Regions from separate parts of the Blastomonas sp. 34TW genome, predicted to be linked through region 1. Evidence: predicted binding sites of a transcription regulator. Region 1 holds the regulator's gene; each other region holds the start of a gene.

What was found. Region 1 encodes LexA, which represses DNA repair genes until DNA is damaged. Its sites were predicted from a motif close to GTTCCNCNCTTGTTCT; they were not measured.
Region 2: OPU69_RS10905 (putative DNA modification/repair radical SAM protein) is a predicted target of LexA. The motif match lies at 3,420-3,435, and genes of this name have one in related genera.
Region 3: OPU69_RS07615 (PA0069 family radical SAM protein) is a predicted target of LexA. The motif match lies at 1,742-1,757, and genes of this name have one in related genera.
Region 4: OPU69_RS17665 (transcriptional regulator) is a predicted target of LexA. The motif match lies at 3,659-3,674, and genes of this name have one in related genera.

Annotation. Positions count from the first base shown of each region.
Region 1 covers NZ_JAPFGW010000016.1:8,920-14,564, reverse strand. The annotation lists gene OPU69_RS17360 (thiol-disulfide oxidoreductase DCC family protein) at 10-369, shown strand; gene OPU69_RS17355 (FAD-binding domain-containing protein) at 366-1,562, shown strand; gene lexA (transcriptional repressor LexA) at 1,633-2,355, opposite strand; gene OPU69_RS17345 (molybdopterin molybdotransferase MoeA) at 2,443-3,645, opposite strand; gene moaC (cyclic pyranopterin monophosphate synthase MoaC) at 3,645-4,115, opposite strand; gene trpC (indole-3-glycerol phosphate synthase TrpC) at 4,115-4,909, opposite strand; gene trpD (anthranilate phosphoribosyltransferase) at 4,906-5,645, opposite strand, start outside.
Region 2 covers NZ_JAPFGW010000007.1:147,801-153,445, forward strand. The annotation lists gene OPU69_RS10890 (TonB-dependent receptor plug domain-containing protein) at 1-1,013, shown strand, start outside; gene OPU69_RS10895 (amidohydrolase) at 1,104-2,690, shown strand; gene OPU69_RS10900 (DUF1993 domain-containing protein) at 2,775-3,344, opposite strand; gene OPU69_RS10905 (putative DNA modification/repair radical SAM protein) at 3,454-4,704, shown strand; gene OPU69_RS10910 (UdgX family uracil-DNA binding protein) at 4,709-5,645, shown strand, end outside.
Region 3 covers NZ_JAPFGW010000004.1:212,165-217,809, reverse strand. The annotation lists gene OPU69_RS07620 (hypothetical protein) at 1-320, opposite strand, end outside; gene OPU69_RS07615 (PA0069 family radical SAM protein) at 645-1,730, opposite strand; gene moaB (molybdenum cofactor biosynthesis protein B) at 1,877-2,404, opposite strand; gene OPU69_RS07605 (lytic transglycosylase domain-containing protein) at 2,408-4,162, opposite strand; gene OPU69_RS07600 (uracil-DNA glycosylase family protein) at 4,167-4,934, opposite strand; gene OPU69_RS07595 (electron transfer flavoprotein-ubiquinone oxidoreductase) at 5,049-5,645, shown strand, end outside.
Region 4 covers NZ_JAPFGW010000017.1:21,921-27,565, reverse strand. The annotation lists gene OPU69_RS17695 (DsbC family protein) at 1-79, opposite strand, end outside; gene OPU69_RS17690 (TrbI/VirB10 family protein) at 76-1,416, opposite strand; gene OPU69_RS17685 (type-F conjugative transfer system secretin TraK) at 1,409-2,167, opposite strand; gene OPU69_RS17680 (type IV conjugative transfer system protein TraE) at 2,167-2,739, opposite strand; gene traL (type IV conjugative transfer system protein TraL) at 2,752-3,039, opposite strand; gene OPU69_RS17670 (hypothetical protein) at 3,067-3,396, opposite strand; gene OPU69_RS17665 (transcriptional regulator) at 3,747-4,208, shown strand; gene OPU69_RS17660 (AlpA family transcriptional regulator) at 4,254-4,493, shown strand; gene OPU69_RS17655 (hypothetical protein) at 4,542-5,234, shown strand; gene OPU69_RS17650 (AAA family ATPase) at 5,256-5,645, opposite strand, start outside.

The DNA.
Region 1 (5,645 bases):
GCGCACGGAATGAGGGACAAGCTTGAAGTCTGGTATGACGGCGCGTGCCCGCTCTGTACGCGCGAAATCGCGCTGATGCGGCGGCTCGACCGGCGCGGGGCGATCGACTTCATCGACGTATCGACGCCGGGCGGCTCTTGCCCGATCGATCGCACGGCGCTGCTCGAACGCTTCCATGCGCGCGAAAATGGCGTGATGCTCTCTGGCGCAGCGGCCTTTGCGGCGATGTGGCGTGCCATTCCCCTGCTGCGACCGCTCGGTCTCATCGCGCGCTGGAAGCCGGTGCTGGCGATGCTCGAGCGTGCCTATCTGCGCTTTCTCACGATCAGACCACGCCTGCAGGGTCTGCTGCGCGAGCGGCGGGTATGAGCGGAGTGTTCGAACCGACGCGCGCGGCGGGCCTTGCGCGGATGAATGCCTTCGTGCCGCACGCGGGCCGCGCCTATGCCGAGGGGCGCAACAGCGATCTCGGGCCCGGTCGGCCCAGCGCGGTGTCGCAGCTTTCACCCTGGCTGCGCTATCGCCTGCTGAACGAGCAGGAAGTGTGCGCGGCGGTGCTGGAACGGCATTCGCTCGCGGCGGCGGAGAAATATGTGCAGGAGGTGCTGTGGCGCACCTATTGGAAGGGCTGGCTCGAGATGCGGCCCGGCATCTGGGAGCGCTTCCTCGTCGAGCGCGACGAGCAGCACGAGCGGCTGCGCAATGTCCGCGCGCTGGAACAGGCGGAAGCGGGCCGCACCGGCATCGAGGGCTTCGATGACTGGGCGCGCGAGCTGGTCGAGACGGGGTATCTGCACAACCACGCACGCATGTGGTTCGCCTCGATCTGGATCTTCACGCTGCGGCTGCCCTGGACGCTGGGCGCGGGTTTCTTCCTGCGCCATCTGATCGATGCCGATGCGGCGAGCAATACCCTGTCCTGGCGCTGGGTCGCGGGCTTGCAGACGGCGGGCAAGACCTATCTCGCCACGGCCGACAATATCGCGCGCTATACCGGGGGGCGGTTTGCGCCGAAGGGCCTGGCGGAAATCGCCGAGCCGCTGACCGAAGCACCGGTACCTGCCGCAGCGCCCTTGCCTGCGGCAGGATCGGCCAGGGGGGCGCCGGCGCTGCTGCTGATCACCAGCGAGGACATGCACCCGGATGATGCGGTGCTCCGCGAGGTTGATATCTGCGGCACCTGCATCGCTGCCGATCCGGCGTTGCTTTGGGGTGAAAAGGCGCGCGGCTTCGTTGCGGATGCTGCGCACGACATGGCTGCGTCGCTTGGCGAAACCGGCAGGGCACCGGTGAAGCGGATAGATGCCCTGAATGCCGAGGCGATCGTGCAGGCGTCGCGTGAGGCGGGCGTCAACCGGGTGGTGACGCCTTATGCCCCGGTCGGCCCGGTCGCGACGCGGCTGACGGAAATCGCCAAGGCGCTGGCGGGCGAAGGGATCGAACTCGTCCAGGTGCGCCGGGCATGGGACGACACCTTCTGGCCGCACGCGCGCAAGGGCTTCTTCCCGTTCAAGCAGCATATGGGGCGGCTGCTCGAGGATATGGGGCTCACCCGCACCTGAGCCGCTTCGAGGGGAGCGGCCCGCCCATTCCGACGCGGACCCGGCGATCGCCAGGCCCGCTTGATCGGCATCAGTGATAGCGGCGCAACAGGCCGGCCAGCTTGCCCTGCACCTGCACCTCGTGCGGCGCGTAATATTGCGGCGCGTAGGACGCATTGGCGGGATCGAGCCGGATGCGGCCGTTCTCGCGGCGCAGATATTTGAGCGTCGCCTCCTCGCCGCGCACCAGCGCGACCACGATCTCGCCGTCGCGCGCGGTTTCGGTGCGCTTGATCAACGCAAAGTCGCCATCGAGAATGCCCGCCTCGACCATCGAGTCCCCAGACACTTCGAGCGCATAATGCTCGCCCGCGCCGAGCAGGGCGGCGGGAACAGGCAGGATCTCGGTGCCCTCGAACGCCTCGATCGGCGCACCGGCGGCGATGCGGCCGTGCAGCGGAATTTCGAGCACATTGCTGTTCGCAGGCTCCGGCAACACCGCCTTGCGCACCGCGTCCATGCTGACGACATTGCTCCGCGCGGCATCGGCGCGCGCGGCGGCAGCAGCGGCGAGCTCCTTCTCGCGCGGCTTCACGCTCGCCTCTGGCAGCTTCAGGATTTCGAGTGCGCGCGCCCGGTTGGGAAGACGGCGAATGAAGCCGCGTTCCTCGAGCGCGCTGACCAGCCGGTGCACGCCCGACTTGGACTTGAGATCGAGCGCTTCCTTCATTTCCTCGAACGAAGGCGAGACGCCATCGGCCTCCAGCCGTTCCTGGATGAAGCGGATCAGGTCATGTTGCTTGCGGGTCAGCATCGCCGATGTTCCTTTTCTGCGCCGAACCTGCGTTCGAACGAATACGGAACAATTACGAAACAAAGACGGTCAGGTCAAGAGCTTGTGTCAAGTCCCGTGGCGAAGCGCGATATAATCGATCGGATCGCCGATTTTGGCCTCGGGCGCATCGATTGGCCGGACCACCAGCGCATCCGCCTGAAGCAGCGCCGATAGCGCTCCGCTGTCCTGATTGCTCAGCCGGATGAGCGCGCCATCGTGGAAGCGCGCACGCACGAAATCCTGGCGCGGGCCGTTCGCCGGGAAGGGTTCGCCTGCGATCGCCTGGGAGGTGGCAGGGACAAGCTGTTGATAACCCAAAAGCTTGCGCACCAGCGGCAGCAGCAGCAACGTCGCAGTGACATAGGCCGAGACCGGATTGCCCGGCAGGCCGAGCACGATCGCATCGCCCAGACGTCCGACCATCACCGGTTTGCCTGGTCGCATCGCGATCCGCCAGAAATCGACAGTTCCGCCGCTGTCGAGCAATGCGGGCTGGATGAGGTCGTGATCGCCGACCGATGCGCCGCCGGTGGTGACGATGATATCGGCCTGGCTGTGCTCGAGCAGCGCCGCGGCGATGGTGGCGCGGTCATCGGGCAGCAGCGGCGGGACGATCAGATCGCAGGGTAGGGAAGACAGCATCGCTGCCAGCATCACGCCGTTGCTCGCCGGGATATGCGCGGGCGAGGGCAGCGGGTTTCCGGGTGGGACAAGCTCGTCGCCGGTGCTGAGGATCGCGATGCGCGGGCGGCGGTGGACGGCGAGCGCGCCGTGCCCTGCCATCGCGGCAAGCGCGATCAGCCGCGCGTCGATGATCGCACCCGCATCAGCGAGTTGCGTCCCGTCTGCGAAATCATGCCCTGCGCGGCGGATATGCGCGCCGGGAGCTGCGGGGCCATCGCCGGTGAGCGTCAGCCGGTCACCCTCGCGCGCGACGTCTTCCTGCACCACGACGCAATCTGCGCCATCGGGGATCATCGCGCCCGTCGAAATGCGCGCGGCCTGTCCCGGCGCAAGTACGCCCGCGAAGGGCCGTCCCGCCGCGCTCTCGCCGATGACGCGCCATGGGCCGGGCAGGTCGGCGCTGCGCACCGCATAGCCGTCCATCGCTGACAGATCGGCGGCGGGCTGGTTGCGCTGCGACACCAGCGGCTCGGCCAGGGTGAGGCCGGTGACCTGATCGAGCGGAAGGCTGATCGCGGGGCGGGGCGCAGCAAGCGCGAGCAGGCGGTCGCGCGCCTCGTCGAGCGGGATAAGCCCGCCCGCCATCAGTCGGCGGTCCAGTCGCCCGACTTGCCGCCGCTCTTGGCGAGCAGCCGCACCGGGCCGATGACCATGGCCTTATCGAGCGCCTTGGCCATGTCATAGATCGTGAGCAGGGCTATGTTCGCGGCGGTCAGCGCTTCCATCTCGACGCCGGTCTTGCCGTTGGTGCGCACGCGGGTTTCGACGCGCACGCCGGTCTCGAGATACTCGAAATCGACCGAGACGCTGGAGATCGGCAGCGGGTGACAGAGCGGTATCAGGTTGCTGGTCTGCTTGGCGGCCATGATGCCCGCGATGCGCGCCGTGCCCAGCACGTCGCCCTTCTTGACATCGCCCGCGCGGATGGCGGCGATCACCGCCGGGGCCATGGTGATCACGCCTTCGGCCACCGCCTCGCGCACGGTATCGGCCTTGGCGGAGACATCGACCATCTGCGCCGCGCCGGTCGCGTCGAGATGGGTCAGCTTGTCCATCAGGCGGCTGCTCCGGTGAGCAGCGCGCGCGTCGCCTGCGTGACATCGGGCTGGCGCATCAGCGATTCCCCGACCAGGAAGCAGCGTACGCCACGCTCTGACAGACGCACGCAATCCGCATGGCTGTTGATGCCGCTTTCGGACACCGCGATGCGGCCTTCGGGGATCATGCCGACCAGCCGCTCGGTGGTGGCGATATCGGTGACGAAGCTGCGCAGGTCGCGGTTGTTCACCCCGATCAGCGGCGAGCGGAGCTTGAGCGCGCGCTCCATCTCGGCCTCGTCATGCACCTCGACCAGCACGTCCATGCCGTGGTCCAGCGCCGCGCTCTCGATCTCGGCCATGGTCGCATCGTCGAGCGCGGCGACGATGATCAGCACCGCATCGGCCCCCAGCGCGCGGCTTTCGGCCACCTGCCAGACATCGACCATGAAATCCTTGCGCAAACAGGGCAGGTCGCACGCGGCGCGCGCGGCAACCAGATAATCGTCATGCCCCTGGAAATAGGGCTCATCGGTCAGCACCGAAAGGCAGGCCGCGCCGCCGGCCTGATATTCGGCTGCATGCGCGGCGGGATCGAAATCGGCGCGGATAAGCCCCTTGGAGGGGCTGGCGCGCTTGATCTCGGCGATCAGGCCGAAGCCGTCGCGCGATGTCTCGCGGAGCGCGCGTGCGAAACCGCGCGGGGCGGAGGCAGCCGCAGCGCGGCTCGCCAGTTCGGCCTGCGAAATCAGCCCCTTGCGCCGTGCGACCTCCTGCCGCTTGACCTCGCAAATCTCTTCCAGCTTGTTCATGCGGCGGCTTTCGTGAAATCGATCCAGCAGTTGAGCAGCGCGTTGGCGAGCCCCTTGTCGATGGCCTCGGCGGCTTCCTCCGCCCCTTCGGCAAGGCTTTCGACCTCGCCCGCGATCAGCAGCGCAGCAGCGGCGTTGAACAGCACCGCATCGCGATACGGCCCGGTCTCGCCCTGGAGCAGACGGCGCAGCGCGGCGGCATTATGCGCCGCATCGCCACCCCGGATCGCCTCGATCGGATGCGTCGGCAGCCCTGCGTCCTTGGCCTGCCAGCGCTTCATGATGACGCCATCGGGGCCGATATCGGCGACCTCGTTGCCACCGGCCAGCGACAGCTCATCGAGCCCTTCGTCGCCCGAGACGATCAGCGAATGTTCGGTGCCCAGCATCTCGAGCGCCTCGGCATAGACATGCACATAGCCGGGCCGCGCGATGCCGATCAGCTGGCGGCGGACGCCTGCGGGATTGGCGAGCGGACCCATCAGGTTGAAAATGGTGCGGCGGCCGATCTTCTGCCGGATCGGCTGGATGCGGCGCATTGCGGGATGATGGTTGACCGCGAACAGGAAGCAGATGCCGATCTCGGCGAGCGACTGCTCGGCGCTGGCACCGGCGGCGGTCATGTCCATGCCCAAGGCTTCGAGCGTGTCCGCCGCGCCCGCCTTGGACGAGGCGGCGCGGTTGCCGTGCTTGGCGACCGGCACGTCGCACGCCGCGACGACCAGCGACACCGCGG
Region 2 (5,645 bases), on a different contig from region 1:
GCACGGTCGTCACCTGGAAGCTGGGCGGGACCTGGCAGGTGATCGACGATTTCAAGCTGCGCGTGACCCGCTCGCGCGACATTCGTGCGCCCAATCTCAACGACCTGTTCGCGCCGGGCACCGCGCGCACCAACACCGTCAACGTGCCGGTCGCGGGCGGCGGCACCCGCGCCGACACGTTCCTCGAGCAGATTACCGGCAACCTCAACCTCGCTCCCGAGGTCGCGCGCACCTGGGGCGTCGGCGGGGTGTTCATGCCCAGCTCCCTGCCCGGCTTTGCCGCCTCGGTCGACTATTTCGACATTGCGCTCAGCGGCGCGATCGCCACGCTCACCGCGCAGACCACCGCCAATCTGTGCTTCGAGCAGAATGTCGCGTCGCAATGCGCGCAGATCGCCTTCGCTGCGCCGAACGATATCAGCACGATCACGCTGGTTCCGTTCAACTTCTCGTCGGTCAAGGTGCGCGGAATCGATTTCGAGGCGAGCTATCGCCGTGCGATCGGTCCGGGCAATCTGACGCTGCGTGCGGTCGTCTCGCATTATATCGACAATATCACCGACAACGGCATCAACGCGCCGGTCGATCTGGCCGGGCAGAATGCCGGCGGCGGCGATGCGACGCCTTCCTGGAACTATCGCCTGTCGGCCAATTACGACACCGAAAGCTGGTCGTTCAATGCGGTGGGCCGCGGCTTTTCCGACGGCGTGTACAACAACAATTTCATCGAGTGCCAGACCGGCTGTCCGCTCTCCACCCCCGATTTCCGCACGATCAACACCAACCGGATCGACGGCCAATGGTATCTCGACCTTTCGGTGACCAGGCGGTTCAAGATCGCCGCGTCCGAGGCGGAGGTGTTCCTCTATGTCCGCAACGTGTTCGATACCGACCCGGTGCTGGTCGGCAACGGCCCGACCGGTGACAACACGCCGGCCTATCCGCAGACCAACCGCAACCTCTATGACGTGCTTGGCCGCGTCTTCCGCATGGGGGTTCGTTTCACGCTGTAACCGCAGACACGACAGGGTACGCTTGCATCCCTGCTCCGTGCCCTGTCGTGACCAGTGCCCGTCCAATCAACGCCTTGTACCAGGAAACCGATGACGATGACCCGATCGATGAAATTGCTGACCGCCCTGTTGATGGCCTCCACTCCGTTCGCGGCGCAGGCCAAGGCACCCGCCGCGATGAAGAAGGAGGCGATGGCGGAAGTCGACGAACAGGCCAAGCTCGTCCAGGAAATGGTCGATTCCGTGTTCAGCTTTCAGGAGCCGGGCTTTCAGGAATTCGAGACCGCCGAATATCTGACCGGAATACTGGAAAAGAACGGCTTCACCATCACCAAGGGGGTGGCAGGCATCCCCACCGCCTGGACCGCGACCTGGAGCAATGGCGATGGGCCGGTGGTGGCGCTTGGATCGGATGTCGACGGGCTGCTCGGCCTGTCGCAGATGCCTGGCGTGCCGCAATTGAAGCCGATCGTGCCGGGCGCGCCCGGCCATGGCGAGGGGCATAATTCGGGCATGCCGCTGATCGTTGCCGCCGCGATTGCCGCCAAGGAGGTGATGATCAAGCACGGCATCAAGGGCAAGCTGATGCTCTGGCCGGGCGTCGCCGAGGAGCTGCTGGCAACCAAGGCCTATTATGTCCGCGCAGGGCTGTTCAAGGACGTGGATGTCTCGATCTTCACCCATGTCGCCTCCAGCTTCGGCACCAGCTATGGCGATTCCGGCAATAACGGCATGGTCTCGGTCGAATACACGTTCAAGGGCATCACCAGCCATGCCGCAGGCGCGCCCTGGTCCGGGCGCAGCGCGCTGGACGCGGTGGAACTCATGAACATCGCCTGGAACATGCGACGCGAGCATTTGCCGCTCACCCAGCGCTCGCATTATGTCATCACCAATGGCGGCGGGCAGCCCAATATCGTCCCGGGCGAGGCATCGGTCTGGTATTATTTCCGCGAGCAGAATTTCGAGTCCATCCGGCATCTCTACAATACCGGCAGCGACATTGCCGAAGCCGCCGCCAAGGCGACAGGCACGTTCGTCAGCCGCCGCGTGCTGGGCTATGCCGCACCCAATTTCGGCAACAAGCCGCTCGCCGAAGCCGCGCAAGCCAATATCGAGATGGTCGGCATGCCCAAATGGTCACCCGAGGACCAGGCGTTTACCAAGGCAGTGCAAGAGGCGCTGAAGTTCAAGATCGCGCCGCTCAAGACCACGGTCGAGCCACTCTCGACGCCCGAAACGCGCGGCACTTCGATGGGCGGCGGATCGGACGATATCGGCGACATCATGTGGACGGTACCGACGATCACCATCCGCTTTCCGTCGAACATTCCCAGCATGATCGGGCATAACGTCACCTCGGCGATCGCGATGGCGACGCCGATCGCGCACAAGGGCGCGGTCGCGGGAGCGAAGGCGGTGGCACTGACGGTGCTCGACGTGATGACCACGCCCAAGCTGGTCAGCGACGCCAAGACCTATTTTACTACGGTGCAGACCAAGGATCAGAAATACGATCCGGTGCTCACCCCCGAAGACCAGCCCGCCATCCACCTCAACAAGGAGCTGATGGAGCGCATCCGGCCCGAGCTGAAGAAATATTATTACGATCCCAGCAAATACAGCTCGTATCTGGAGCAGCTGGGCATCACCTATCCGCAGCTGACGCCGCAATAAACCGTGGCGGCATGCCATCGGGTCGCACCGATCGCCGGGCAGAGTTGGTGCAAGTCGCCCGCTCTGCCCGGCGCAGCCCGCCGGTCACCTTGCGCCGGGCATCGTTCCCGGACGAAGATATGGCAACAGATGACCGACATAGTCGATCTTGCCGAGCGGCGCGCCCTGCGCGCGCAGGATCGCATAGGCGGTCATCACGTGGAAATAGAATTGCGGGATCGCCCAATCGCGCGCGTACTGGGCCGCAGTGAAGTCGAAGATCATGCCCATCGGCAGTTCATGCGCGATTGCCATATCGTCCGCGACATCCGCCAGGCCATCGGCGGCTGCCTCCACGATGGCAATGGTATCGGCAATGCGTGCCTGCGCATCGGCGATGGTCCATGGCTTTGCGCCCGCTTCCACCCCTTCGCCGCGCAACGCCGCGATCGCATCGGGAAAATCCTGCCCGCGCAGCCGCGCCATCGCCTCCTGCGCCTGAACGCAGGCAAAGCAAATCTGCGTGAACAATGGGAACATGTCGGGCGCCAGCCGCGCCTGCATGATCTGCGCCGACTGTTCGGCATCGAAATGCTGCTCCGCCTTGCCCAGCCAGGCCGAAAGCGCGCCCAGCATCTGCACGAAACTGGGTACGAGAGTATCCTTGAGGTTCATTCGTTGGTCCTTTTTGCGATGCGCCACCTTAGCCGGAACCTCCCGCCGGCAAAGCCTTTCGCTTGAAATTAAACTGTTCTTTCTTTGTTCCACTCCCTATATGCGGAATATGAGCGAAAAACCGATTCTGCAGAAGCTGGCCTTGCTCGCCGATGCGGCGAAATATGACGCTTCGTGCGCATCTTCGGGCACGGTGCGGCGCGACTCCACGGGTACCAAGGGTATCGGCTCGACCGGCGGCATGGGCATCTGCCACAGCTATGCGCCCGATGGGCGGTGCATCTCGCTGCTAAAGATCCTGCTCACCAATTTCTGCATCTACGATTGCCGCTTCTGCATCAATCGCGCGTCGAGCAACGTGCCGCGCGCGCGGTTCAACCCGGCCGAGGTCGTCCGGCTGACGCTCGATTTCTACAAGCGCAACTATATCGAGGGGCTGTTCCTGTCCTCGGGCATCATCCGGTCGGAGGACTATACGATGGAACAGCTGGTCGAGGTCGCCCGGCTGCTGCGTGAGGAGCACCGGTTCGGCGGCTATATCCACCTCAAGACAATCGCTGGCGCTTCGCCCGAATTGATCGCCAAGGCAGGGCTCTATGCCGATCGGCTTTCGACCAATGTCGAGCTGCCGACCGAGGATGGCTTGAAGAGCTTCGCGCCGGAGAAGAAGCCGCAGACGATCCGCAAGACCATGGCCAATGTCCGCGTCGGCGTCGAAGATGCAGTCGAGGCGCGCAAGGACCGGCTGCTCAAGAAGGCAAAACCGCCGCGCTTCGCGCCCGCGGGCCAATCGACCCAGATGATCGTCGGCGCAGACGGCGCGCGCGACGACGATATCCTCGCTTCGGCCACCAGCCTCTATTCGGGCTATCGCCTGCGCCGGGTCTATTATTCGGCCTATAGCCCGATCCCCGATGCCAGCAGCGACCTGCCCCCGGTGCGCCCGCCGCTGATGCGCGAGCACCGGCTGTATCAGGCCGATTGGCTGCTGCGCTTCTATGGCTTCGACCGCGCCGAGATCATGGCCGGAGCGAACGAGGGCATGCTCGACCTGTCGATCGATCCCAAGCTGGCCTGGGCGCTGCAGCGGCGCGAGAGTTTTCCGGTCGATATCAACCGCGCACCGCGCGAGATGCTGCTGCGCGTGCCGGGCCTCGGCACCAAGGCGGTTGACCGGATTATCGCGGCACGCCGGCTGGGCGCGATCCGCATCGGCGATCTGGCGCGCCTTACCGCCTCGGTGAAGAAGGTGCTGCCCTTCGTCACCACGGCCGACTGGCGACCCGGGGGCCTTACCGACAGCGCCAATCTGCGCGCGCGCTTCGCGCCGGCGCCCGAGCAGATGAGCCTCGCGCTGTAGGGCCATGCGCGAGATCATCCTCCAGCAGCCGGGCGAGTTCGAAGAGTGGCGCGGCCATGCACGAGCGCTGCTCGCCGCCCGCGTGCCGCCCGAGGATATCGTCTGGCGGCCTGCGGGCGAAAGCGCCTCACTGTTCGCCGACAGCGCGCCGCTCCAGCCCCAGCGTACGGTCAGCCTGCCCCGCGAACTGGTCGCCATTGCCGACCGGGTGATCTGCCATCGCGACGATGGCGTGCCCTCGCGACTGTACCGGGTGCTGTGGCGCGCGCTCGACGATCGCAAGCTGATCGAGCGGCGCACCGATCCCGATACCGACTGGCTGATGCGTTGCGACAAGGCGATCCGGCGCGATCTGCACAAGATGCACGCATTCGTCCGCTTTCGCAGGCTGGGCGAGGACGAGACGGGACGCGAGCGCTACATCGCCTGGTTCGAGCCCGAGCATCGCATCCTGCGGCTGGCCGCGCCTTTTTTCCGCAAGCGCTTCTACGGCATGGATTGGGCGATCCTCACCCCCGATGCCCGCGCGATATGGCATGCCGAGGAGCTGCATCTCGGGCCCGGCGGCACGCGCGACGAAGTACCCGATCACGACGTGGTCGAGGACCAGTGGCGCACCTATTATGGCGCCATCTTCAACCCGGCCCGGGTCAAGATCGCCGCCATGCGCGCCGAGATGCCCAAGAAATACTGGCACAACCTACCCGAGGCGCAGGACATTGCGCCGCTGATCGCGGGGGCCGAGGCGCGCGTGGAACGGATGCGCGAGACAGCCGTCTCGCTCGCAAACCCCCGCAGCGACAAATGGCGCGTGCGCGGGGAAGCGGAGACTGTCTTGCCCGAGGCCATCGCATCGCTGGACGATCTGAACCAGGCCGTGCGCGCCTGCACCCGCTGCCCGCTGCATTGTCACGCGACCCAGGCGGTGACTGGCGAAGGCC
Region 3 (5,645 bases), on a different contig from region 1:
GATGGCGCTACGATGATCCAGGATACGATGATCAATGCAGCAAGCCCCAGTCCGGCAGGAATACCGACCGCAGGCAGTGTGGCCAGCCCCTCGTTACGATAACCCCTGAGAAACAGCCGTGTAGTGAACCAGGGTACAGAGAAAATACCGATCCACAAGAACAGCGTGGGCGTCATCATCAGGAAAATTCCAGGGATGATCAGGAAAAAGAAGCCGATAAAAATAATGAAAGGCCATTTCATTGTGGCAAATGCCAGCATTGCAAACAGAACCAATGTGGGTCCGATTACCATAGATAAAGAGTGGGCGACGCGGTTCATGCTAATTCTATCTGCAATTTTGGACTATTTTACCTAATATGCCTTGTAAAATGGTTAACCGAAGGAAAACGTCGAGGGCTGTGCGGCACATCCGATTCGCTTTTATTTAACAACGCGACGTCGATTACCCCTTCATCTGATGGACTGGTTGTCCGCTCTTGAACAATGCGACGCATAGGCCTTGCATCGGCATCTCGCCGGACGACGTCATGCTTCTGCGCACAGCCGTGCGGAGTCCACATGCGAAGCGTGGTCGGGAACGATCAGCAGCGCGAGGCGCGCGAGCCGCAAACGCGCGGCTTCTTTCTCTCGCAGGCATCCGGTTTAGCCGAACAGCTCGCCCTGCGTGCCGTCTGCCGGGGCGCGGAAGTGCGATGCATCCAGTACCCATTTGTACTGGTTGAGCCCCGCGCGTTTGACCGCGAGGCGGAAGCGGGTGCGGATCAGGTCGGCCCAGGGGCCGGACCCGCGCATGCGCGAGCCGAAATCGGGATCGTTGTCGCGCCCGTTGCGCATCTGCTGGATAATCGTCATCACCTTGGCGGCGCGATCGGGGAAATGCGCGTCGAGCCAGGCGCGGAACAGTGGCGCGATCTCGTGCGGCAGGCGGACCGGGATGTAGGAAGCCGAGAGCGCGCCGGCCTCGGCCCCGGCGGTGACCAGCGCCTCGATCTCGTGATCGGTGATCGCCGGGATGACGGGCGAGACGTTGATGTGCGTGGGCACCCCCGCTTCGCTCAGCGCCCTGATCGCGGCGAGGCGTTTGCGCGGGGCGACGGCGCGCGGTTCGAGCGTGCGTGCCATGGCTCCGTCGAGCGTGGTGACCGACAGCGCAACCGCGACAAGATCGTGCCGCGCCATCTGGCCGAGCAGGTCGGTATCGGCAAGCACCCGGTCCGACTTCGTGGTAATCGACACCGGATTGCGCGCTTCCAGACAGACTTCGAGGATCGATCGGGTGATGCGATAGTCCGCCTCGATCGGCTGATACGGATCGGTATTGGTGCCGAGCGCGATGACCTTCGGCACATAACCCGGCTTGCGCAGCGTCGCGCGGAGCAGTTTTGCCGCATCGGGCTTGGCAAACAGGCGGCTTTCGAAATCGAGCCCCGGTGACAGATCGAGCCAGGCATGGGTGGGCCGGGCATAGCAATAGATGCAGCCATGCTCGCAGCCGCGATAGGCGTTGATCGACTGGTCGAACGGAAGATCGGGGGACGTGTTGCGCGAGATGATCGAGCGCGGGTGTTCGATCGTCACCGTGGTGCGCAGCGGGGCAGGGCTGTCGTCGATCGCGGCGCGCTGGTCGAGCCAGTCGCCATCGACCTCGCGCACCGGCAGGTTGAAGCGCGCCGACTCGCGGTTCAGCGGCGCGCCTCGGCCTTTGATTGGGGGCGGGTGGACGGACATGCGTCCAGATTAGAACATTTCAGGAACAAATGCCACCGCTTTGGTCATTCCCGCGAAAGCGGAAATCACGCTTATTCGTTGGCGGAGGCTGTAAGCGGGACCCCCGCCCGCGCGGGGGTGACGATGGATGGTGGCAGAGTGCTGGACTATTTCTCGCGCAGCCTTGGCATCAGCTCGATGAAATTGCAGGGCCGGTTGCGGCTGTCGAGCTGTTCGCTCAGGATGCCGTTCCACCCATCCTTGACCGCACCATTCGATCCGGGCAGCGCGAAGATATAGGTGCCGCGCGCGAGCACCGCGCAGGCGCGCGATTGCACGGTGCTGGTGCCGATTGTCTGATAGCTGAGCCAGCGGAACAGCTCGCCGAAGCCCGGAATGTCCTTGTCCTTCACCCGGTCGAGCGCCTCGGGCGTGATGTCGCGTCCGGTCAGCCCCGTGCCGCCAGTGGAGATGATCGCATCAATCTCGGGATCGTCGATCCAGTTGTTGAGCCGGACGACCAGCCGCTCGACATCGTCCTTCTCGATCGCGCGCGTGATCAGCTTGTGGCCCTTGCCGGTGATCAGCCCGGCCAGGATATCGCCCGATGTGTCGTCGGCAGCGGTGCGCGTGTCTGAAATGGTCAGCAGCGCGATGTTGATGGGCTTGAACGCCCGCGATTCGTCGATGGCCATCGTTCAGTTGTGCTGCACGGTATCCAGCCGGACAAGCTCGATTCCGCCGGCATGCGGAAAGCGCGGCCACATGCCCTGCGCAAGGCCCGTCGCGCTCTTGGAATTCACGCCCGCCTGCTTTTCGTACATCCAATAGTTGCGCAGGATGATGCCGACATAGGCGCGCGTTTCCCAATAGGGGATCGATTCGATGAACAGCAGCGGATCGCCATTGTCCCGCACCTTCTCGTTCCAGCGGCTGACCGGCAGCGGCCCGGCATTATAAGCGGCGATGATCTTGGGCAGCAGCCCCTGGGTCTCGGGCCGGGTGTTGAGGAATTCGAGATAGCGCTGGCCATATTCGAGATTCACCGCCGGCTGATAGAGCGCGCTGGTATCGAGCGACTGCCCGCGGGCGCGCGCCATGTCCTGCGCGGTGCCGGGTCGAACCTGCATCAGCCCGCGCGCATCGGCGGGGCTGCGCGCATCGCTGCGGAAGTTCGATTCCTGCAGGGTGTGCGCATAGACCAGCGCCGGATCGACGCGCCAGCCTTCCACCGGTACCCAGCGCGGCGAGGGGAAGCGTGCGAAGCTGTCCGGGCGGCTGCCCTGCGGTCCGTTCTGCGCGAGCCACATCTGTGTCTGCGGCATGGACAGATCGCGCGCGAGGCGCAGCAGGCAATCGTGCGCGCTATCGCCGGCAATCTGGGCTTCGTGGCGCAAGACCTGGTCGGCCAGGGTCGATTCGCCGATCTGCGTCAGCGCGATGGCACGGCGGACATTGGGTCGGTCCTTGAGCAGCTTCCAATCGTTGGAGCTGAAGTCGGGTGCACGCACCGAGCTGTCGGCAAGGCCCAGTTGCTCGGCCGCGAGCACGCCATAGAGCGTCTCGCCATATTGGCTGGCCGCACGCAGATTGGGCTGGACCAGATCGGGACGGCGGCAGCGGGTCGCGGCGCGCGAGGCCCAGTAATAGCCGGCGGCGCGCTGCTCCTCGTTCCAGGCATTGGCCGCAGCGCCTTCGAAGCCCTGCAGCGCAGCGGCGCAATTGCCCAGGCGCCATGCCGCGAGCCCTGCGGTCCAGTGCGCCTCGCCCAGCCACTCGCCCGAACCCAGCGTCGCGGCGCGCGCCATGTCGAGCGCTTCCTGATCGCGGTTCTCGAGATAATAGGACCAGGCAACACGCTGCTGCAGCTCGGTGCGGGCCTGGGGGCTGAGGAAATCGACCTGATCGGCCAGCGCTGCTGCGGCACCGGCGGGATCATCGGCAACGATGCGTTCCTGGATCGTCGCGGCCAGCGTAGGGGGCACCGTGCCGTCTGCGACGCTGCGCGGCTTGCCCCGCCGGGTCAGCCCGCCGAAATTCGCCATGCGCACCATCTGGGGGCGGTCGGGCAGGATCGTCGCACCGCGCTTGGTGGCAAGCGAGGCAAGACGCTCGGCATGCGGAAGGTCTGGCGCGGCGTTGAGCAAGCTGAGCAGCGGCCCCATTTCGACACGCGGCGAATTGGCGGCAAGGAACAGCTCGGCCCGCGCGATATCGTGCAGCACGCCCTTTTCGCGGCTGTCGAGCAGTTCGCTTGCCTTGGTCCAGTTCTGCCCCCGGATCGCGCCGAACACCTGCGAATAATAGTCGCGCTCGGACGAAGAGAGCAGATCGGGCACCTGCGTCTTGGCGACGCGACTGGAAAAATAGCTATAGGATGATTCTTCGGCCATGGCTGGCTGGCAGGAGATCAGGGCCGCACCCCCGGCGATGATCAGCGCTTTCTTCAGCAAGGTCTTACTCCACGAGCAGCTTCTGCCATTGCTGCCACGCCATGCTTTTCTCTTGCACGATGCGATGAAACATCAGGCTGAGCTTGCGCGTGACCACCGTTTTGACAGTTCGGTCACCATGGTTAAGAAAATGCAAATCGGTAAGCTTTTGCGACGGGTTGTGGCTGAGCAGCGCCCTGGCGGTGTCTTCGCCGGCAACCACCAGCATTTCCGGGGCTGCCAGCCCGATATGATGCCGGGCTATGCGAGTCCAGGTGCCAAGATGCGGCAGCGCCGCCTGGTTATCGAAAACGACCCGCGGGAACAGCGAGGCGCGGTAGACATCCTCCGGCGCAAAGCCGCACGCGCGCGCGATCATGTCGAGCAGCCGGCCCGACCGACCCGACAGCACCGTGTCCTGATCGTCACGCTCGGGCGCGCCGGTCAGGACCATCAGCCGTGCTCCCTGTCTTCCCGCGGGCGCAATATGGCGGCCGTCGCCGCCGTCGGCCGCGAGCGACCCGCTGCGCCATGCCGCAACAAAGGCATCGAGCGTCTCGGGCAGAACGAGTTCTGCGTGCGCCTTGGCAACGGGTGCGTCGGGCGCACGCGAGCCAGCCGCCGGCGCTTGCTGAGGCGCGGGGCGCGGTGTCGCCGCTGTACGCACTGGCGGCACATCATCGGCCAACCAGTCATTGGGCGTATCGGCAAAGTCCCAGTCCACGCCGGCCAGCTGCCACCAGTCGATCAGGCTTTGTGCCTCGCGCAGGGGATCGTTAACCGGTGTCAGCACGTTGATGCCCCAAAGCGGGTTGACTTGGGCGCTGCGGCGCTATTGGAGTGAACGGGAGAGGGCATGCCATCGCCTTATGGCACAGGCCCCATCCTGAGCAACGGGGAACACATGATGAGTGAACGCGAATCCATGCCATTTGACGTCGTGATTGTCGGCGCAGGCCCTGCTGGCCTTGCTGCGGCGATCCGGCTCAAACAATTGGCAGCGGAGAATAACGCCGAGATCGAGGTGTGCGTCATCGAGAAGGGCTCGGAAGTCGGTGCGCATATCCTGTCCGGCGCAGTGTTCGATCCGCGGGCTCTGGACGAGTTGATCCCCGACTGGCGCGAGCAGGATTGCCCGATGGCCGCCACCCCGGTGACCGAGAACCATCACTGGGTGCTGACCAAGTCGAAGAAAATGGCGATTCCGCATATCGCGACGCCTTCGTTCATGCACAACAAGGGCACCTATACTGGCAGCCTGGGCAATCTGTGCCGCTGGCTGGCGGAAAAGGCCGAAGAGCTGGAAGTCCAGATTTTTCCGGGCTTCGCTGCGGCCGAAATCCTCTATAACGAGGATGGATCGATCAAGGGCGTCGCAACCGGCGACATGGGCATCGGCAAGGATGGCGAGCACAAGCCCGACTATACGCCAGGCCTGGAACTGCATGCGCGCTACACCTTTTTTGCCGAAGGCGCGCGCGGCCATCTGACCAAGATCCTCAAG
Region 4 (5,645 bases), on a different contig from region 1:
TGATTGCTGCCACCCCAGCGGCCAGGCGCAACCAGCGGCGCCGACCATTACCGTGCTCTAAAAGCGAGTTTTCGATCATTGGGAGTTCCTCACGTAGACGCCGTCGAGGAACACGATCTCGACATCGATGCCGGTCGGCATCTCGACGACGGGTTGGTACTGTTCGGCGCGCTCGATCAGGTATTTGCTGACCGTGTCGGCGGCATCGGCGGCGCCCTGGCCAAGCCCGCCGCCGAGGATGTCGCCCGCAGACAGCTTGGAGCGGCTGCCGTCGGGGTTGGTCGTGACACCGGAAAAGACGCTGTTGGCGTTGGCGGAGAAGCCGCGCCCGAAACCGCCGACGATACCTGCCAGCAGAGCCTGGCTGACCAGACTGCCCTCGCGACTGACAATGCGGCCGCGCACCCCGGACTTGCCAGCAAAGCTGATGAACCCTTTGACTTCGCTCACCGCGACCCGGCCGCCAGGCTGATCGCAGGTCATCCGGGCGAGCTTCACATAGACCTTCTCGCTGCTGAGATCCCCGCGCGCTGCACCGTTCACAACGCAGCCCTGGATCCGGGTGGTCAGAACCTTCCCGTTCTGCATGACGGATCGGGCAGGCCCCGTGATCCTCAGCACCACGGGCAGCGGATCGGTCTGGCTGGCGACGCCCGCCGAGGCGTCGACGCCGACGATGACCCTGGCCGGCGCATAGGAATTGGGCGGCAGGTAATCAGGCGAGTCCTCGACGACGACCGGCGGCGCATCGGGGCGACCCACTCTGAGACCACTGCTTGCCGCCTTGTCGGAGCTGAAGCTCATCAGCTTCACCTCGCCAGGCGAAGGGATCATGCCGCCCTGCGGATCACCGCCTGCAGACACAGCACTGGGCTGAGGCGAACGTCCCCGCGCGTCATAACCGCCTGCCTGCGGCCCATAGGCCGGTGGCGGTACAGCGGGTGCCGTCGTCGTGGGCTGAGCGGCAAGCCGCGTCTTCAGTTCAGCATTCTCAGCAGAGATCGCATCGATCGCAGCCTGCCCATCGACCCGCATGGCCTGGTTTTCGGATCTGAGAGCCGCGAGCTGCGCCTCGATCTCCGTCCGCGGGATGCTCCCATCCTTCAGCGCCTTCTGTTCGCGCGTGACCGCATCCAGCCGGTTACCATAGGTCGCCACGAACTCGCGCTGCGACAGATCGCGGTTGACCAGACCTGCCGTGTCGATCGTCTGCGCCGCATTGGGATCGTCGGTCTTGGCCTTGTCATCACCGCCAAGGATGAACCAACTCCCGCCGAGCAGCGCGAGCGCTCCCAGCGAGCCCAGCAGCAGCTTCTGACGGCGCGCAGTGCGGGCGTTAAGCCCGGAAAGTTCGGACGGTGAAGCGGTCGCGGCCTGGAGAGGGGCCGTGCCGTTCGCATTGACTGCATCAGTCATGGCCGGTCTCCCCGTTTGCGCCGACAACAAAGGCCGTGGTGCTGGCCCCGGGTTCGAGCTTCGGCTCGGCAATCGAGACGGCGAGGGTGTCGCGCGGTGCGAGATCGCGCTCGGCCAGCGTCACGGGCTTCGATCCGCGATTGTGGACGCGAACAACTTTCCCGGTGAGGCTGGCGCCCCGATAGTCAGCGATGAGCTGGACTTCGAGATCGCCGACCCGCACGGGCACGGCGGTCGCCTGGCGGACCTCGTAGCCATCGACAGTCCGGTCATTGGCCATGGCCTGGATGAGCCTGACGGCGCTTGACTCGATCGGGGTCTGGCTTTCCCAGTCCGCTGCCCGGTTTCTCGCGATCGCGGGGTTGGTCACGAAGACCTGGGTCGCCGGGATTTGCTCAACCCGGCACGCGACCTTGTAGACGAAGCCCTTTTTCGTGGTGGCGAAGAAGCTGATTGCCCGGGCCGCGTAGGTTTCCGGCACCGACACGTAAATGTCGCCGCGCACCGGCTCGTTAGTCACCGCAAAGTCGTTGTAGGGCGTGCCAGTCGAGATCTTCGAGACGCTGGCGAACTGGTCGTCGACCAGCGCAAAGCGGGTCAGTTCCCGCGCTGAAACGCTGCACTCGATCCCGGCGCCGTCAGCCGCTTGCTTGAACTGGTCGGCGGCAAAAGCGGGGGATGTCGCTGCTGCGAGCAGCGCTGCCGCGCTCAGAAGTGAGCCCCGTGCATGGGCCCCTTTTCGGTAAGCCATCACTGGGCCTCCTTCGATTTGTCCTGTGGGGGGAGCTGGGCGAACCCTGCCAGCGCCAGGCGCAGGCCGCGGTAAGTCCAGCTGAAGCGGAAACGGCGCTCGTCGCTGGCAATCACCTGCGCGCCGACGAAGGTCTTGAGAGTTCCGGTCACATCCGATGTCAGACCCTTGGGATCCACGCTCATCGACCGGATCACGAATGCCTGGGTAACGTCCGAGCCGCGTTGCTCCTCGACAATCCCCACTAGCTCAGCTTTCAGCCGCCCATAGCTTGCGGGATCCGCCAGCTTCAGGATCTCGTTCATCCAGTAATCGAGGCCCTCCGGGCTGCGATTGAGGAGAACAAGGGCGGCATCGCGGGTGACAAGCTCAAGATAGTCGGCCTCGACCCCGGCGCTGCTCACCGTGAGTTGCTTGGGAACGGTCGGCACCAGCACGACCTCGCGGTCGCGGGTGGCGGCAAGGCTCCCTGCCACGACCAGTGCGAGGCCGAGACCCGCGCTGGTGAGCGCGAACAGGTTCCGCTGGCGCAGCAGCGATTGCTGACGTTCGTGGGATATGTCGGAAAACATGAGTTTCTCCCCTCAACCGGCAAGCAGTCGGCAGTGGGAAGGCGGCGTTGCCTTGAGACCCAGAAATCCTGCAGGCAGATACCAATATGCGGCATGGGCTACCCAGGAGCTGGCGCGTCCTGCTTTTGCCTTTCGCAGTGCGAACCAGGCGCCGAAGGCGACGATGATGCCGATGAAGATATGCTGGGTGAGGATCCCCCAGGTGAAGGGGGCCAGCATTCCCGCGAACTCGTCGATGGTCCAGAAGCCGATAAGCTCTGGGTCATCGAGGCGTCGGGGAATGATGTAGGGGTCTGCCATGGCGCCGTCGCCTTCCCGTCCGACCGCTTAGATGACCGCGGTCACGACCGAGGTGACGATCGGAACACCCGTGCCGACGCCGATACCGACGCCCACGGGAACGGCGACCTGGCCCAGCGAAAACCGCCCGGATGCCAGACCGATCAGGCCACCGGCGAGGCTGAGGACCGTGATGATCTTGCCGCCCGAGCCTTCCAGGAAATCCGTGAACTTGGTGAGGGCAGGGGTGAAGGTCGTGTCCGCGCCAGCATAGGCGGCGCTCGCCGCAAGCGCCGCGACTGCGACCGGGATGGCAATGTTGAGGGTCTTGCCGAGACCCTTGACGCTGGCGCGCCGGGGGAGGGTGAGGGACTGCATGTGAAGCTCCGGTTGGAGGGGTGGTCACAGCGTTCTTGCGTTCGCTGTGTGTTCCACATGCATCTAGGAAATGATCGTAGGAAAGGGTTGGCATCTGATCCGCTTTGGAGACGGATGGATGCGGACACATTTTTCAGCGCCCGTCGGTCTTCAACAGCGATGATGGCGATAATGTAGGGTTTTTATGTCGAAGATCGCCGCCCGATGCGCCGTGATCCGCCGACGACTCGGGCCGAGGAACTGATTCGCCTTTAAACGAGATGTTCCGCGTATGTTCTTTTCATTTTCCTACATGGGATGCTTCGCGTTATGCCTGCGAGTCGCACCAGTGCAGAAGCGAGGAGACAACCATGTACCATCCAACCGCCGCCGCCAGACCGGCCAATGAAAGCCTGGCTCGCGTGCTTGCCCATGCGATCGATGCCGCCGGCAAACCCCGCCACAGGATTGCCAATGAATGCGGAATGCATCGCGAGACCCTGCTTCGCGTTGCGCGCGGCGAGCGGCCCATCGGGCTCGACGAAGCAGCTCGTGTGCTCGCCGCCTGTGGAGCACATCCCCGAGCCAGCATGATCCTCGCTCTCGCCGGGCAGGAAGATCTCGCCTGCGAGTGGATGCATGGTGAGATGGGCGAATTTCTCGAAGAGTTCTTCACCAGCCTGCCCGTCCATCTGCAGCGGACCCTCGGCCGCCGGATCGAGGATCTGCGGCCTAGGTGGGCCAACGGCACCTCACAGCTTGTGGCGCGAATGCTCGCCAAGCACATCGATGATTTTGTGGGCCGCGACATCGCAATGTCGCTGTCACGGTAAGCCTAAGAGTTCGGAGGGGACCGAACTTTACGATTGAGATCAGCAATGTCGCATTCAGCACAAGATGAAACGCCCTACCTGCCGCCGGCGGAAACTGTGCCGCCGGCCCGACTTCTTCGACTGCCGGAAGTGATGGCCCGCGTCGGGTTGCGTCGTTCAGCCATCTATCAGCGGATGAGCGAAGGGCGTTTCCCCAAGTCACGATCGCTGGGGCCCAAATGTGCAGTTTGGGTCGAAGCGGAAATTGATGAGTGGATCCGCGCCGTATCGCGAATTCCAAACTGATCACGCCGTGATCTATTCCGTTAGGATTCCTCGCGCTAAGCTGCGCGCATGGTTTATCGATATCCGCTGGGCAATACTCTTCATCCCGAAGCTCTGAAGGAGAAGCAGCGTTCGCTGCGGGACGGCTTCCAGAAGCCTTTGGGGCTTCGCGTGCACCGTGCGCTATCGTGGCTTCGACGAGCCGAAGCTGAGGATGAAGACCATGATGTCCGCTTCATCCTTCTCTGGATTGGATTTAACGCGGCCTATGCCGGTGATGTCGAAGAATCGGCCAGTAGCTCAGCGCCGGAGGGCGAGCGCGGCCTCTTTCAAGCATTTTTCTCGACCTTGGTGAAGTTTGACGCCCGTCACCGCGTCTACGATGCCGTCTGGCAACGGTTCAGCCAGGAAATCCGACTGCTTCTGGATAATCGCTATGTCTATCACCCGTTCTGGCAGCACCAGAATGGTGTCCCGGGCTATGCGGATTGGGAGCAAAAGCTTGAGCGGAGCCGGACTGCTATCAATCATGCCTTGCGCGAGCACGACACTGCCCGGATTCTCTCGATCCTCTTTGATCGGCTTTACGTTCTGAGGAACCAGTTGGTGCATGGCGGCGCAACCTGGAACAGCGACGTCAACCGTGACCAAGTCAGGGATGGCGCGTCTCTTCTGGGTTGCCTGCTGCCCATCTTCGTCGACCTGATGATGGATAACCCGGATCACGCTTGGCCGATGCCGAATTACCCTGTGGTCGACTAGCTCAGCCGCTTCGGGGTGAATTCACGCTGCCTCGTCCAAATCTTCTGCGCGTTGACGTGGTGCAGGGGGCGAGTGGAGGTGAAACCCCATCGTACCCCGCACCTGGTCGCCACGGGCATCAATCTCGTCACGCAGCCACCGCACGAGGACAGCTGGATCCTTTTCCGCCAACAGATCCGCACGGTGCGCAACGACCGCAAAGTCACCTGGCGTTTGGCCATGGTGGATGGGCCACTCTGAGGGCCAGTCGAGGCCAAACCGGGCTTGGAAAAGCTTGCCTGCCTGCGCTGGCGTCATGGCATTGAACACAGCCCGGATCGTGAAGCGACGCTGGGTCGCTGGATCGAGGTTGTCGGCCAGATTGGTCGTGGCGATGAAGGGAGTGCGGAGGTGTTCGAGCTGTACCAGCAT